DNA from 3 places in the Shewanella sp. 125m-7 genome. Region 1 is predicted to be linked to each of the others. Evidence: predicted binding sites of a transcription regulator. Region 1 holds the regulator's gene; each other region holds the start of a gene.
The links. The regulator sigma-54, encoded in region 1, starts transcription at its own class of promoters, with help from an activator protein. The targets are predictions, from matches to a motif close to GTTGGCACGNNNNTNGNNT.
Positions count from the first base shown of each region.

Region 2: ACVBIL_RS17375 (flagellar hook-length control protein FliK) is a predicted target of sigma-54. The motif match lies at 3,160-3,178, and genes of this name have one in related genera.
Region 3: ACVBIL_RS00550 (YggN family protein) is a predicted target of sigma-54. The motif match lies at 1,891-1,909, and genes of this name have one in related genera.

Region 1 is NZ_JBRILQ010000006.1:89,146-93,930, forward strand. Features, by position in the region: gene mgtE (magnesium transporter) at 1-106, opposite strand, end outside; gene ACVBIL_RS04480 (HPr family phosphocarrier protein) at 203-478, opposite strand; gene rapZ (RNase adapter RapZ) at 465-1,319, opposite strand; gene ptsN (PTS IIA-like nitrogen regulatory protein PtsN) at 1,527-1,970, opposite strand; gene hpf (ribosome hibernation promoting factor) at 1,973-2,260, opposite strand; gene ACVBIL_RS04500 (RNA polymerase factor sigma-54) at 2,291-3,751, opposite strand; gene lptB (LPS export ABC transporter ATP-binding protein) at 3,888-4,619, opposite strand; gene lptA (lipopolysaccharide transport periplasmic protein LptA) at 4,616-4,785, opposite strand, start outside.
Region 2 is NZ_JBRILQ010000045.1:18,508-23,292, forward strand. Features, by position in the region: gene fliM (flagellar motor switch protein FliM) at 1-908, opposite strand, end outside; gene fliL (flagellar basal body-associated protein FliL) at 954-1,472, opposite strand; gene ACVBIL_RS17375 (flagellar hook-length control protein FliK) at 1,549-3,072, opposite strand; gene fliJ (flagellar export protein FliJ) at 3,331-3,777, opposite strand; gene fliI (flagellar protein export ATPase FliI) at 3,823-4,785, opposite strand, start outside.
Region 3 is NZ_JBRILQ010000001.1:113,313-118,097, forward strand. Features, by position in the region: gene ACVBIL_RS00540 (arylsulfatase) at 1-1,439, shown strand, start outside; gene ACVBIL_RS00545 (glutaminase) at 1,630-1,725, shown strand; gene ACVBIL_RS00550 (YggN family protein) at 1,970-2,785, shown strand; gene ACVBIL_RS00555 (LysR family transcriptional regulator) at 3,152-4,093, shown strand.

The DNA of each region.
Region 1 (4,785 bases):
CCTGCAACATGTTGCGAACATGGACAAACATGCCATTGCCTAATGCTTGAGTCAGCTGATTGAGACGTTGGTCTGTTGTTTCATTATCTAAGACTTCAATCGGCATGGCTCCCTCACTGGGTAGTTTTAAAGGCGCTTATCATAACTTAACTAAAGAGAATGTGTGTGCGATAACGAAGATATTCAATGGGAAAATAACTAATTAATTATCTTCGTCAAACTTAGCGTCTATCAATTCGCAAATAGCATTGAGCGCCGTTTTTGCATCGGCCCCTGTCGCAAGTAATTGAACCGTTTTACCCATCCCGGTTTCGAGCATTAATAAGCCTAGTACACTCGTCGCAGAAGCTTGTTTGTCACCTTGAATGATGGTGATTTCGGCTTCAAATTCAGAGGCTAGAATCACAAGTTTTGTTGCGGCGCGAGCGTGAAGACCAAGCTTATTACAGATGGTGACTTCACGTTCAATGGTCGGCATTTTTGAGCTCTCGGTGACGGGCTTGTACTTTGTGCTTGCCATCTTTGAAGTGAGCCGCGAGGCGCTCGGTTATGTAAACCGAGCGGTGTTGGCCACCTGTACAGCCAATCGCAATGGTGAGATAGCTGCGATTGTTACGCTCTAGATCGGGCAACCAAGTTGTTAGCAAATCTTCGATCTGCTTAATAAACAGATTCACCATTGGTCGTTCATTTAAGAAATTTTGCACGGGTTTATCGAGCCCCGTCATCGGGCGCAAATCTGGCTCCCAATGTGGGTTGGGTAGAAAGCGCACGTCAAACATAAAGTCAGCTTCAGTTGGCATACCATGCTTGAATCCAAATGACTCAAAGTTGATCATCAACTCTTTGTCGACATTGCCAAGCAAGATCTCGCGCACCTGATCGTTAAGATCGTAGATGTTTAAGTTTGAGGTGTCGATGTAATGATCGACGATATTCGCGAGCGGCTCGAGTAAGCGGCCTTCTAATTCGATAGCTTCTTTAAGTGAAATGTTATCGTGAGATAAAGGGTGTAGCCGACGAGTCTCGTTATAGCGCTTAAGCAATACTTCATCGCTCGAGTTAAGGAAGAAACTCAGTAACTCGACCCCATCAGGCAGAAAAGTAAGATGCTTAACCAGTTCATCTTTCTTGTCAGGCAGGTTACGAATATCCACACTGATAGCCACAAGCTTAGTATTGCCTGATAACTCTTTGAGTAAGGTTCCCATCATAGGCAGTGGCAGATTATCGACACAATAATAGCCGAGATCTTCTAGCATTCTTAATAGAACAGACTTGCCTGAACCGGAGCGACCTGAGACTAAAACAAGTTTCATCGTATGACTACCTGATAGAAATTAAACTAAATGTTTGGGGTTTGTGACTATGTTACATATGTGTATAGAGTAACTTTTTTAAAGTTGAAAGCAAGAGGTTGAGCAGATGAAAAAAATAAATAATATTGCTGTAATAATTACTTAGGCCTTTAAATCATCTATTTTTCGTTTCGACAAAATAAATAACGTAAAGACCTGAGTAGTTAATTATTGGGTAATGACTTGGTATAACTCAGACTCATTACTGGTTTTTCTCAACAGCTTAACTACGGCTTTATCATTGAGTTTTTCTGCCATTAAGGACAGCGTAGCTAAATGTTGCTCGCACTGTTCTGATGGCACCAATAAGGCAAATAGAATGTCGACAGGCTGCTTATCTATAGCGTCAAATGGAATTGGAACCTCACATTTAACTAAGACAGCAACTGGACGCTCGATATTTGACAGCCTTCCGTGAGGAATCGCTATACCATTACCTATACCCGTGCTACCCATTTTTTCTCTCGCCAACAGACTTTCAAAAATCTCTTGTGAAGAAAGGGTAGGGTACTGGACAGCGGCAATATCGCTGATTAATTCCAGTACCTTTTTCTTACTGCTCGGAGTGGCGCAGGTAGTGCACTCCGGCTGCAGAACGGTACTTAGTTCCATCGTTAGTGTTTAGTTAGCTTCTCTTTGTGTTTAATTACCTGACGATCTAGTTTATCTATCAGGGAGTCGATTGCGGCATACATATCCGCATTTTCCGAAGTCGCAAATACTTCGCCATTTTTTAGGTGGATTTTTGCTTCGGCAATTTGCTGCATTTTCTGTACATTCAAAATAACGTGCACATTATTGATCTGATCGAAATGTCGTTCAAGCTTTGTAAATTTTTCTTCTACATAACCTCGCAATGAATCCGTGATTTCGACGTGATGTCCTGTCAGGTTGATTTGCATATATCGATCCTCCAAGTGCCTAATTTTGAGTTATAAACTCTTACGTTGGTTTGAGGGGGGGATCAGCATTGCTTCTCGATATTTTGCAATCGTACGTCTAGCAACTTTAATCCCTTGTTCAGCCAAAAGTTGCGCCATTTTGCTATCGCTCAATGGTTTCTTTTGGTTTTCTGCTGCGACTAACTTCTTAATAAATGCTCTAATTGCTGTTGATGAACACTCCCCCCCATCATCTGTTCCTACGTGGCTGGAGAAGAAATACTTGAGTTCAAAAATACCTCTTGGGGTATGCATATACTTTTGAGTGGTAACGCGTGAGATGGTTGATTCGTGCATTTCAACGGCTTCAGCAATATCGTTTAGTACCATAGGCTTCATGGCTTCTTCGCCATATTCAAAAAATCCTTGCTGGAATTTCACAATACAGTTACTTACCTTTAGCAAGGTGTCGTTACGGCTTTCAAGGCTTTTAATAAACCATTTAGCTTCTTGCAAATGACCACGGATAAACTGCCCATCGGCCTGATTTTTGGTGCTACGAGCCATAGAGGCATAATGTTGGTTAACATTAATTTTAGGCATGTAATCAGGATTAAGCTCTACTACCCAGCGACCTTTTTTCTTGCTAACAGATACATCTGGAATCACGTATTCGTCTTTACTACGGGCAATAGCGAGCCCTGGTCTCGGGTTGAGGGTTTGGATCAGTGTGATAGCATCACGCAGATCATCCTCTTTGAGCTTAGTTTTACGCATTAACTGCCTAAAATCACGTCCAGCAATCAGGTCTAAATAGTCTTTAATCAGTAGTCTAGCGTTATCAATATGCGGAGTATCGGCGGCGTACTGGGCTAATTGGATAAGCAAACACTCGCTAAGATCACGCGCTGCAACGCCAATGGGGTCAAAATGTTGAATGCGTTTTAAAACGGCTTCGACTTCATCAAGCTCGGTTTCAGGATCGCCCATCGCCTCTAAAATATCATCACAGCTTTGGGTTAAGTAACCGCGCTCATCAATGGCGTCGATAATAGCGGTGGCGATAGCGAGATCATTCTCTGAAAATGGAGTCAGATTTTTTTGCCACTCGAGATGCTCATATAATCCTTCACTCGTCTCGCCTTGAAATGGCATATCGTCTTCACGACTCACGCCTGAGCTTGAATTAGAAGAAACGGTATAGACTTCATCCCAAGTCGTGTCCATTGGCAGTTCATCTGGCATAGAGTCTTGAGTCATGGCATCGGAGGTTTCAACGCTGGCGCTATCTAGATCTAGGTCATTAGAATCACTTGAAGATGGATCGTCACTGTTGTCCATGTCGCCATCTGATTGCTCTTCATCTAACTCTAGTAACGGATTAGAATCTAATGCTTGTTGGATCTCTTGTTGTAACTCTAAAGAAGACAGTTGTAACAGACGGATCGCCTGTTGTAACTGTGGAGTCATGGTGAGCTGTTGACCCATTTTGAGCTGGAGTGACGCTTTCATCGTACCGCTATTCCCTACACTGTAGTTAAACGTTTAAGCTCGCTGAATTGGCGAAGGTAGCTCTAAAACTCAATAGTTTGATTTTTATTGGAAAGAATTCCATATTGAGTTTATTAGCTTCCATACTGTGAATTAACTATAGCCTGAATTGTTCACCTAAGTACACCGCACGAACCTGTTGGTTGTCCAAGATTTCAGCAGGCGTGCCTTCGGCAATGAGATTTCCGTGACTTACGATATAGGCATGCTCACAAACGTCTAATGTTTCACGAACATTGTGGTCAGTAATTAATACACCTAAGCCGCGGCTTTTAAGCTGCTCAATGATTTTTTTAATATCGATAACTGAGATCGGATCAACACCTGCAAACGGCTCGTCTAATAAAATGAACTTAGGGTTGGCCGCGAGTGCTCTGGCAATCTCAACTCGGCGACGCTCCCCCCCTGACAGCGCCATACCTTGGCTGTCGCGGATGTGGGTAATGTGAAACTCTTCTAACAGATGCTCTAATTGCTCTTCACGTTGCTCGTTATTGATATCATCGCGAATTTGCAAAACAGCCATAATGTTGTCGCGCACCGATAATTTTCTAAAAATACTGGCTTCTTGAGGTAAGTAGCCGATACCTTTGCGGGCGCGTAAATGCATTGGATCGAGTGTTAGATCGTCATCATCGATAAAGATCTTACCTTTGTCACTCTGTACTAGGCCAACAACCATGTAGAAAGTGGTCGTTTTACCTGCGCCATTCGGGCCAAGTAAGCCGACAATTTGTCCTGTTTTTACGGTTAAACTGACATCTTGCACAACGGCGCGATTCTTATAGCTCTTAGCAAGGTTGACCGCTTTTAAGGTGATCTGGCTCATTGCTGTTCCTGCTTATTAACTGGCGTTTCAGGCTTTTCTTCTTGATAGGTTTCAGGCTGAATGATGGTGATAACTCTGTCGTCGCCCTTACCGGTACTTTCTGCAATAAGCTGCTGTAAACTGATGTTATATTTGATGCGGTTACCCGTGACTTGGCTACCATCTT
Region 2 (4,785 bases), on a different contig from region 1:
CCCATTTTACAACGATATGTCGGCAGATCTTCGACCTTCATAATGATGTGTTCGGGCAGTTCAACCGGAATAACGTCACCCGCTTTAAACGCCAACACTTCTCTTAAAGTCAGTTTATGCTCAACAATCGTGGCATCGATCCCCACGTCAACATCCATGATTTCGTCACGCAATGCCTGCGACCAACGCATGTCGGTATCTTGGGTATCACTTTGTACACCCGCATCGAGCAATTCTCGAATTGGCTCAATCATGGAGTACGGCATAGTGATATGAAAATCACCACCACCGCCGTCAACCTCAATATGAAATGAGCTCACGACAACCACTTCTGTAGGGCTAACAATATTGGCCATCGCCGGATTGACTTCAGAATCGAGATAATCAAACTGAACATCCATCACTGGCGCCCAAGCATCTTTATAATCTTCAAAGATAATCTTTAGCAACAGCTGTACGATACGACGCTCGGTAGGGGTAAATTCACGGCCTTCAATTTTGGCATGAAAACGGCCGTCACCACCAAAGAAGTTGTCCACCAAAATAAAGACTAGGCGGGCTTCCATTGTGATTAACGCCGTCCCTTTTAACGGGCTAAAACGTACCATGTTTAAGCTGGTCGGTACGAACAAGGTATGTACATACTCACCAAACTTAAGCATTTGCACGCCGTTAATCGACACTTCAGCCGCACGGCGCATCATATTGAACATGCTGATCCGCAAGTGGCGAGCAAAACGCTCATTGACGATCTCAAGCGTTGGCATACGACCACGTACAATTCGGTCTTGCGACGAGAAATCATATGAACGTGCATCAAGCTCATTGTCATCAATAATGTCGTCATCGACATCATCAACTCCGTGAAGCAGCGCATCAATTTCGTCTTGGCTTAATAAATCACTCACGATATCGCCTTTGCTTATAAAAAATAATCAGTTTTTTCACGCAATTTATTGCATGACAAACCCGGTAAATAATATCTTTTCTACCACTGTGCGCCCAGTAACAGGTTGTAGGGTATTTTGTACATTTCTCAGTGCCAACAGACGTAATTCATCTTTGCCTGCAGGAGAGCTTAACTTCTGGATATCTGCACCACTAAATGTCGTTAGTAATGCGTCTTCAATTAGTGGAATATGTTTCTTAATCAGCGTGTCATCATCGTTACCACGTACCATTAGCTGTACTTTAATTTCAACTAAACGAGTGCGGCCGTTATCTGGCAAATTAAACAAAAATGGTCTCGGCATGGCTGCGTAAAAAGCTTCACCAGAACGTAATGCGGATTCTGCTGTAACAGTTTCACCCGCACTGGCAACCTCTGCAACATCATCTGAGCGCAATAACATCCACGCCGTGATCGCTATGACGCTAATAAGCACCACAGCGATCGCACCGAATAAAATAAGTTTCTTTTTACTTTGTGGTGCGGCGCTATCTTCTAGCTCTAATGTTGCTTCTTCTGCCATTTTTCTTCCCTAACTGGAGTGCAGAGCGAGGTCATCACTCTTTATCTATATTCCTAAGCCGCTATAGAGTACCTGCTTACGCATAATAATCTATACCTGAAGCCGAACTTGTTGATAGATTTGACCTTGTATGCAACTCTTCTGCTGAAATATCATCCGTTTCAACCGCGCCATGAGCACTACCGTGGCCATTCCCCTGCTCACCGTCGGCATTCCGACCACCTTGCGATACTTGACCATCAGTTAACTGCATGCCTTGTTCTGCCAACATTTCGCGTAATCTTGGCATGGCTTGCTCGACAAGCTCTCGAGTTTGATGCTGACTCACGTGAAACTGCACTTGAGTCGTGTCACCTTGCACTTGAATACGTACCATCATTTGACCCAGTTCTGGCGGATCTAAACGAATTTCAGCATGCTGCACGCCGTTACTGACCATAGTGATCAATTGCTGATTCATCATTGGAGAAAAGCGTTGGATCATCTGCTGCATCGACGGCGTCTGCTCACCAACTTGCTTCAAGGCGAGTTGAAACTGAGGCAGCTCTTGACGAGTAAGGCCTGATTGCTGCTGTAATGCCTGAGCTTGCAATCCGGTAAACGCCTTAGGCTCTGTTGTGCCGTCAAGGTTAGAGTCAACGTTCGTTAAGCTCGACTCCAGCCCCGCTTGAGACGATAGCATTCGCACAGATAGCTCTGCAGATTTAAGCTGCTCGGTCGAAGCCTGTTGATTAGCGTTTAGTTGCAGATTCTCATCTGTATTTTTAGTCGACTTAAGCTGCTGAGCATCTGAACTCTGAGATATGCCACTAAGCTCTTTACCAAAAATATCACGAGTCTCATTCGCCTTAGGATCAATAATGGCATTCGCTTGGAGGGGGTTATCTGTCACTCCGCTCTTGTTAGTAGAAGAACTATCAAGATCCTTGTTCACTAAATTGTTCGCGGTGCCAGCGTTAACATGAACGGCTGCAAATTCAGCTTTTAATTCACCATTAGCATCAAGCATTTGGCTTTGCTGCAATAGATTTTTTAATTCAGCAGTAGAAAGCATACTTAGCTCTTGCTCTGACAAGCCTGATTGTTGGCTCAAGGCCATCAAGGCTTCAGCAGATAATTCACTGGCGTCAAGTTGACTCGCGTCAGTCGCTTGAATCTCTGACTCTTGAATCTCTGACGCTTGTATCGCTGACTCTAACGGCAAATCTTCGCCGTTGGCGGCAAGCTGATTGTCACTGCCAAAATTATTTGCAAGATTTATCTGAGCAAACACTTGGCTAACATCGTCAGCGGCTTCAAGCTTGCCTTCTGTATTAGCTTGATTTACTGCCTTGTCCGCAGCGGCAAGCTCTTTTTCGGCTGTTGACTGTGTATTTAGCGCTTTATTCGTTGTATTTGAGCCTGGATTTTTGGGCTCGGAAGCAGATTTAGAGGCTGCTTGTTCAAGCCTTTCCTGTCGCTGCAAAGCTGCTTTTTCCAGTGCAGCAGCAAAGCTATCACCCTCAGAATTTATCTTAGGCTGTGCAAGCTTGCTGTGGTTATCAGCAGCCTTACTACTGGGTTCAGGGCTACTGAGTAAAACATTGTTCATTTGCTGCATTGCATCTCCATCAGCATTAACTCATCAAACCGATTTATCAGGAAAATGTCAAAATATCGGCTTAACTTGGACAGTCAATACAATAGAAAGCAAAAATAATGCCAAAACTAAACATCACTTAATCTTTATAAGCGCCGAGAACTGCAGTCGTTAAAGCAAGTCTTAAAAGAGCTTTATCATCCAAAAACGGAAACTAACAGCGACGATAAGCCGATATTTAGAATTACTTTTCCTGTATGGGGCAGTGAAATGAGCAGCTTAGCGTTGCCGCTTACGATAGAACTGTTGTGAGGCGAATTCGTCCACCATTTTTTGTTCGCTGCGCAACTCCGCAAGCTTGGCTTTGTCGGCTTTATTGGCGAGTAACAGCTCAACAGCTTTACGCTTTTGCTGCCTTTCTTGCCAGTTCATCTGCCGGTGTTGCCTTTGATTATCAGCCTCTTTTACCGTATTGACCTGCTGCACGATGGCGGCGTCAACTTGGCGTACAAACTGATGAAACTGATGATAGTGACTCGCGCTAATGCTTTGTCCCTGCTGTTGCTCCATCTGTTTCATATAATCGAGACGATAATTTTGCAGCGCTTGCAGTTGGTTTTGACGTCTTTGTAACTCAAGCTGCGCCGAACGAAGCTGCAGTGAAGCTTGCTCCTCCGCATCTTTTGTCAGCTTAAGCACCATGTGTAGCGGATCGGGTTTAGCCATAATAACAACTACCTAAGCGTGTTTCATCCTGCAGCAAATAGCGAGTTACACCTGACATTGCGCCCCCAATTGGCTTAGCATCAAGGTGCTACTGTCGAACGTTATCGAGTCCTTCATGGTTTGCCTTAAAAAAGCGTTCATCGCAGGCTGCAAGCGAATCGCGTTATCGATGCGAGGATCGCTTCCTTGACTGTAAGCGCCAATGGAGATCAGGTCTTTATTTTGCTGGTAAAGTGAATATACCTGTTTAACTTTACGCATGGCCTCTAGATGTTCAGGGCTTATCACCATAGGCGCAACACGACTAATTGATGCTTCGATATCGATAGCAGGATAGTGCCCTGAGTCGGCTAAGCTTCGAGACAATACGATATGGCCATCGAGGATCGCCCTTGAGGCATCGGCAATGGGATCTTGTAAGTCATCGCCTTCAGTTAATACGGTATAAAACGCAGTAATCGAACCTTGTTGACCACCGCCATTACCCGCACGTTCTACCAATCTAGGTAACTTAGCAAACACAGAGGGTGGATAACCTTTGGTCGCTGGCGGCTCACCTACAGCAAGCGCGATTTCACGCTGCGCTTGTGCATAACGGGTTAAACTATCCATGAGCAATAACACACTGTAGCCCAAGTCGCGAAAATACTCGGCGATTCGAGTCGAGGTTTCACACGCACGAAGACGCATGAGCGGTGAAGTATCGGCAGGCGCTGCCACCACAACCGATCGTGCACGGCCCTCAGGGCCTAAAATCTCTTCAATAAATTCTTTCACTTCGCGGCCACGTTCACCCACGAGCCCCACAACAATAATGTCCGCCGTCGTTCCGCGAGTCATCATTCCAAGTAACACACTTTTACCCACACCAGAGCCTGCAAATAACCCCATACGTTGGCCTTTACCCACTGTCAGCATTGAGTTGATGGCTCTCACCCCAACATCTAGTGGCTCACTAATGGCACGCCTTGCTAGAGGATTAATCGCCGGCGAATGACTCGAGGCTTT
Region 3 (4,785 bases), on a different contig from region 1:
CACGTTCATCACTGATGTCAGGGACAGATCATCACCTTACTGGTATGGGAACGAATGCAGAGCTTCTTTCAGAAGAGCAGAGGAAAAACCCTGAACCGGGCTATGAAGGCTATCTTAATGACAGAGTCGTGTCGGTGGCTGATACGCTGAAGGATTCCGGTTACCAAACCTTTATGGCCGGTAAGTGGCACCTTGGTGAAGAAGAAGAGCATTGGCCAGACAAGAGAGGTTTTCAGCGCTCATTTGCGCTGATGCAGGGCGGTGCCAGCCATTTTGGAGATGAGGCCTGGATGTCCAACAATTATTATCCCGTATATGCTGAAGATGGTGTACGTACACACACGCCTGATGATTTTTATTCGTCAACCTTCTATGTAAATAAAATGATTGATTACCTCAGTACAAGGGACAAAAACAAACCTTTTTTCGGGTACGTTTCATTCACCGCTCCCCACGACCCTTTGCATGTACCTGACAAATGGAATGACAAGTATAAAGGCAAATACGATGCGGGTCCGGATGCTGTCCGTAAACAACGTTTAGCTAGGCAGACAAAGATGGGGCTTTTTCAGGAGAATACCAAGCTATGGGAGATCCCCAACCCACCTAAAGGGCATCCCCAGCACGTGCCGACATGGCTGGAGAGACCGAAGGAAGTGCGTGCCTACTCCGTCCGAGGGATGGAGGTTTATGCCTCAATGGTCGAACTTATGGACCAGGAGATTGGCCATCTCATCGAATACCTGAAAAAGACGGGACAGTACGACAACACCTATATATTGTTCTTTTCGGATAACGGGGCCAATGGAGCCGGTATGGGCAGCTATCCAGATACCGGTGAGGAATGGGTAGCCCGGAATTCGGATAACCGTTATGAAAATATCGGTCGCAAAGGGTCACGTAATGCTATCGGCTTCGAATGGGCTGTGACAGCCAATACACCTTTACGTCTTATAAAAGGGACTATCGCTGACGGGGGCACGAGGTCACCACTCATAGTAACAGGACCTGACATAGCCAAAGGCAAGCGTTCCGATGCCTTGTTACATGTCAAGGATATGGCTCCTACTTTCTTAAAGATCGCTGGTACTAGCCACCCCAAACAATACAACGGAAAAGATGCCTTGCCTATCCAGGGTAAGTCTATGCTCACTATCTTGAAGGGCGAAAGCCAAAGCGTGCGCTCTGAGCTGGATACTTTAGGTTGGGAGCTGATTGGGCTGAGAGCTATACGTAGCGGTAATTGGAAAGCGACAAGACTTGCTCCTCCTTTCGGGGAAAGCAATTGGCAGTTGTTCAACATGAAGGATGATCCCGGTGAAGCCGTGGATATTGCTTCCAAGTATCCGGTAAAACTCAAGGAGATGATCAAGGCCTATGATGAGTATCAGGAGCAGAACGGTGTCGTTGAAATCATGATAGATATCGACCTAAATTAGGGGCGCTCAAGTTGATTCAATGTTAACTAGGTTTGACTAAGATTGATCTACAATTTAACTTGAGAATCTAGTTATGAACTGAGTGATTTGAAGAGTGATTGCGGGGTGGGTCTGGTGATGTGTAATGCTCAATAATTTGAATAAGGGACTTTGACACTAAGGAGTTACAAAGGGTGGCTAAGCTGTCCGTGTGTGGTCGCCTGAACTCGATGTTAACGGTAATTCATTCACTGGTACTGCCGCGTTAGAAGCCTTGAGTCAGACTTTAGGCCGTTCGATTTTTTAATTTCCCTCGCATTATGATCCATATCAATATCGACATCAGTATCAATATCAGCTGTTTGTAATATTTGGCCAATTGTTAGTTTAATTGGCCAAATATATTATTTCACAGCGTGTGTCATCTCTATTAAATTTAAGTGATAACCTTTAAAAACATAGCTTTAGGTTGTTTGGCACGGTCTGTGCTTTATCTCTGTCAAGATTGAAAAATAAAATCATACAGACAATAGCGATAAAGGATTGATGCGATGAAAAAACTACTTACTTCTGTTGGGATCTCAGCCGTATTGTTATCGGCAACTAGCCTACAAACCGTTGCCGCTCATAGTGACCATGATATGGCTAATGAGTGCGAGGTTTCTCTTAACTACGACGTTACAGTGGAGCCGAAGAAACTGATTATCAGTGAAGTCGGTGAAGAAAAGTATCGTATTGAAATGGATAAACTGTTTGTTAATGGCAAGCAGGTTTCACTTAACAACAAACAAAAAGCGCTTGTTAGTCAATACTCTGCAGAGGTGTCTTCACAGGTTCCTGAAGTTATTGCATTAGTAAATGATGCCGTTTCAATGGCGTCTAGCGCAGTAAGTTTAGCGTTAACCCCACTTTTAGGTGACAGCGCAGGGGCTAAGATTGACGAGATGATGGCAGGGCTTGAAGAGCGCATCGAAAGTGTAGCGTATCAGCATGGAGATAAGTTTTACCTTGGTGCGACAGAGTCATCTCTAGAAGATGCGTTTGGTGAAGAGTTTGAACAGGAGATGGAAGAGCTGGTTCAAAATTCACTAGGTAGCATGATGATGAGTTTAGGGGCGCAGATGATGTCGGGTGATGGTGATTCATTTGAGCAAAAGATGGAGTCGTTCTCGGTAAAAATGGATTCAATTGGTGAAGAGATTGAGCTGCAAATGGAGCAGCAAGCCGATGACATTGAAGCGCGTGGCGAAAAGTTATGTGAAAATTTCAAGTCTTTAGTGGTACTTGAAAAGCAATTACGCAATGAAATTCCTCAACTTGCTAATTATCCGTTAGTTGAATCAGCAAATACCACTTTGCTCGAGTAAACATTACTTCACTGGACTCATTACTAAGTCATACGCTTGGTAAAACAATGAAGTAAACCTGTTGCCTTTGACTATTTGCAACGCCCCCTGCATCCCACCTTTGTGCAGGGGCTTTTCCGTTCTAATGCCTTAATAGACTTTCGTATTAGCTTTCCCTTTTGTATATAGCCAAAACTACATATTTGATGAGTTATGGGGATTTTTTGGTATACTTCTAAAAATAAAAATAAAAACCAATAATTGGTTAAATAATAAAACTCTACTCTAGCGTACATATATTCACTTAAGATATTGTTTTTAAATTAAAACAGCATGTCTTAGCGATGGAAGTACTATTACTGTCGTAAACACCTTAAGGCGATTTACATGTTAGAACTTTTAGAACCAATCGCAATTTTCACCCATGTGGCTCGAGCGGGCAGTTTTAGCTCTGCGGCGAGAAAGTTAGGCATATCAAAGTCTAAAGTTAGTACCCAAGTTGCCGATCTGGAACATAAACTGGGTGTTCAGTTAATACAGCGCACCACCAGAAGTTTGAGTTTAACGGAAGCAGGTCAGCTGCTATATACCCAAGGTGAAGCGCTACTAAGGGATGCAGATCAAGCGGTTGCTAGCGTGCATAACCTTAACGACGCTACTCGAGGTGTATTGAAGGTAGGCATTTCTCAGTCTTTCGGTACCATGCATATCATTCCTGCTCTGCCTGAATTTATGGCAAGGCACCCAGAATTAGAACTGCAAGTAAGCTTACTTGACCACAAGGTTGATGTGGTTAGTGAAGGTCTGGACTTACTACTTACCATGTCAGAGCAATTACCGTTAGGTATGGTTGCAAGACCACTAATGAAGTGCCAATTTTTGTTAGCGGCATCACCGTCTTATGTTGAAAAGCATGGTGTGCCAAGTCGCCCTGAGCAGTTAGTGGATCATAATTGCTTAGTATATCAAGGCGAGTGGCATGAACACAGCGTCTGGCAGTTTAAGCAAGGCGATGATTACTGTGAAATTGGCGTAACGGGTAATTTCAGAGTCGACAATGCCCCAGCGCTTAAATCCGCGGCAGTGAGCGGGCTAGGTGTGGTTTATCTAGCAAGTTACCTACTTGAAGATGAGCTTGAAAAGGGAACGCTAGTTCCAATTCTTGAAGATTGGCAATTAACTCATCATTTGCCATTACAGGCTGTTTACCCAAGACGTAAACACTTGGCTCCTAAGGTGAGCGCCTTTATTGATTTTATAAAAGATCATATCGGTACGCCGCCGTATTGGGACACTCCTTTAAAAGAATTGTATGCAAAACGTAAGTAAAATAGGGAAACATTGTTCTATATGTTGAACGGTGAATGCATATTGCTAATGTAGTAAGTGCTTATGTGTATTCTATTCAGTTACTTAATTCATATTCTCATGTTGTTTAGTTAAGTTACACTTAGCCTTAGCTAAACAGCTTGAAATCATTTCGGTTGAACTTTGTTCTCATTTTAATACAATTGCAGGCAGTTGATTCAAAAGCTCTGAGTCCTATAGTGCAATCGAGAATGACCCCTCTCTATTGTGCTATACAGAGCAGCTAAAAAGCATTTTGTATCAATGCTGGCAGACCGTTTAAGAACTAAAACAATGTCAGCCTTCAAACCATCACCTAGTTTGGTTTACCCCGGTTATTTATAGCCGGGGTATTTTTCTTTTTGGGGTTTGCCAAAGTTTAAACCGCATAGATTATTATTGACTGTTCTATTTATTAAACAGTTTCAAGCCTAGCGAAAACTCTAGTTTTCATACTCGCTATTGGCAACCTAGACGTTTAGCGATTGTGCTTTCCCCTTCAGTTTCCGCGATGTCAAACATAAGTCATTAGAACCATGATAGCTTGAATTAAGCGAGGAGCTTAAATCACATCTGCAGTGACATCTCTATTACAGAACAAAACACTTGAAAGTAGGGGCGTAACCACCTTAAGCTGCAGATAATACAGAGTAATATTTAAATTTTACTCTGCT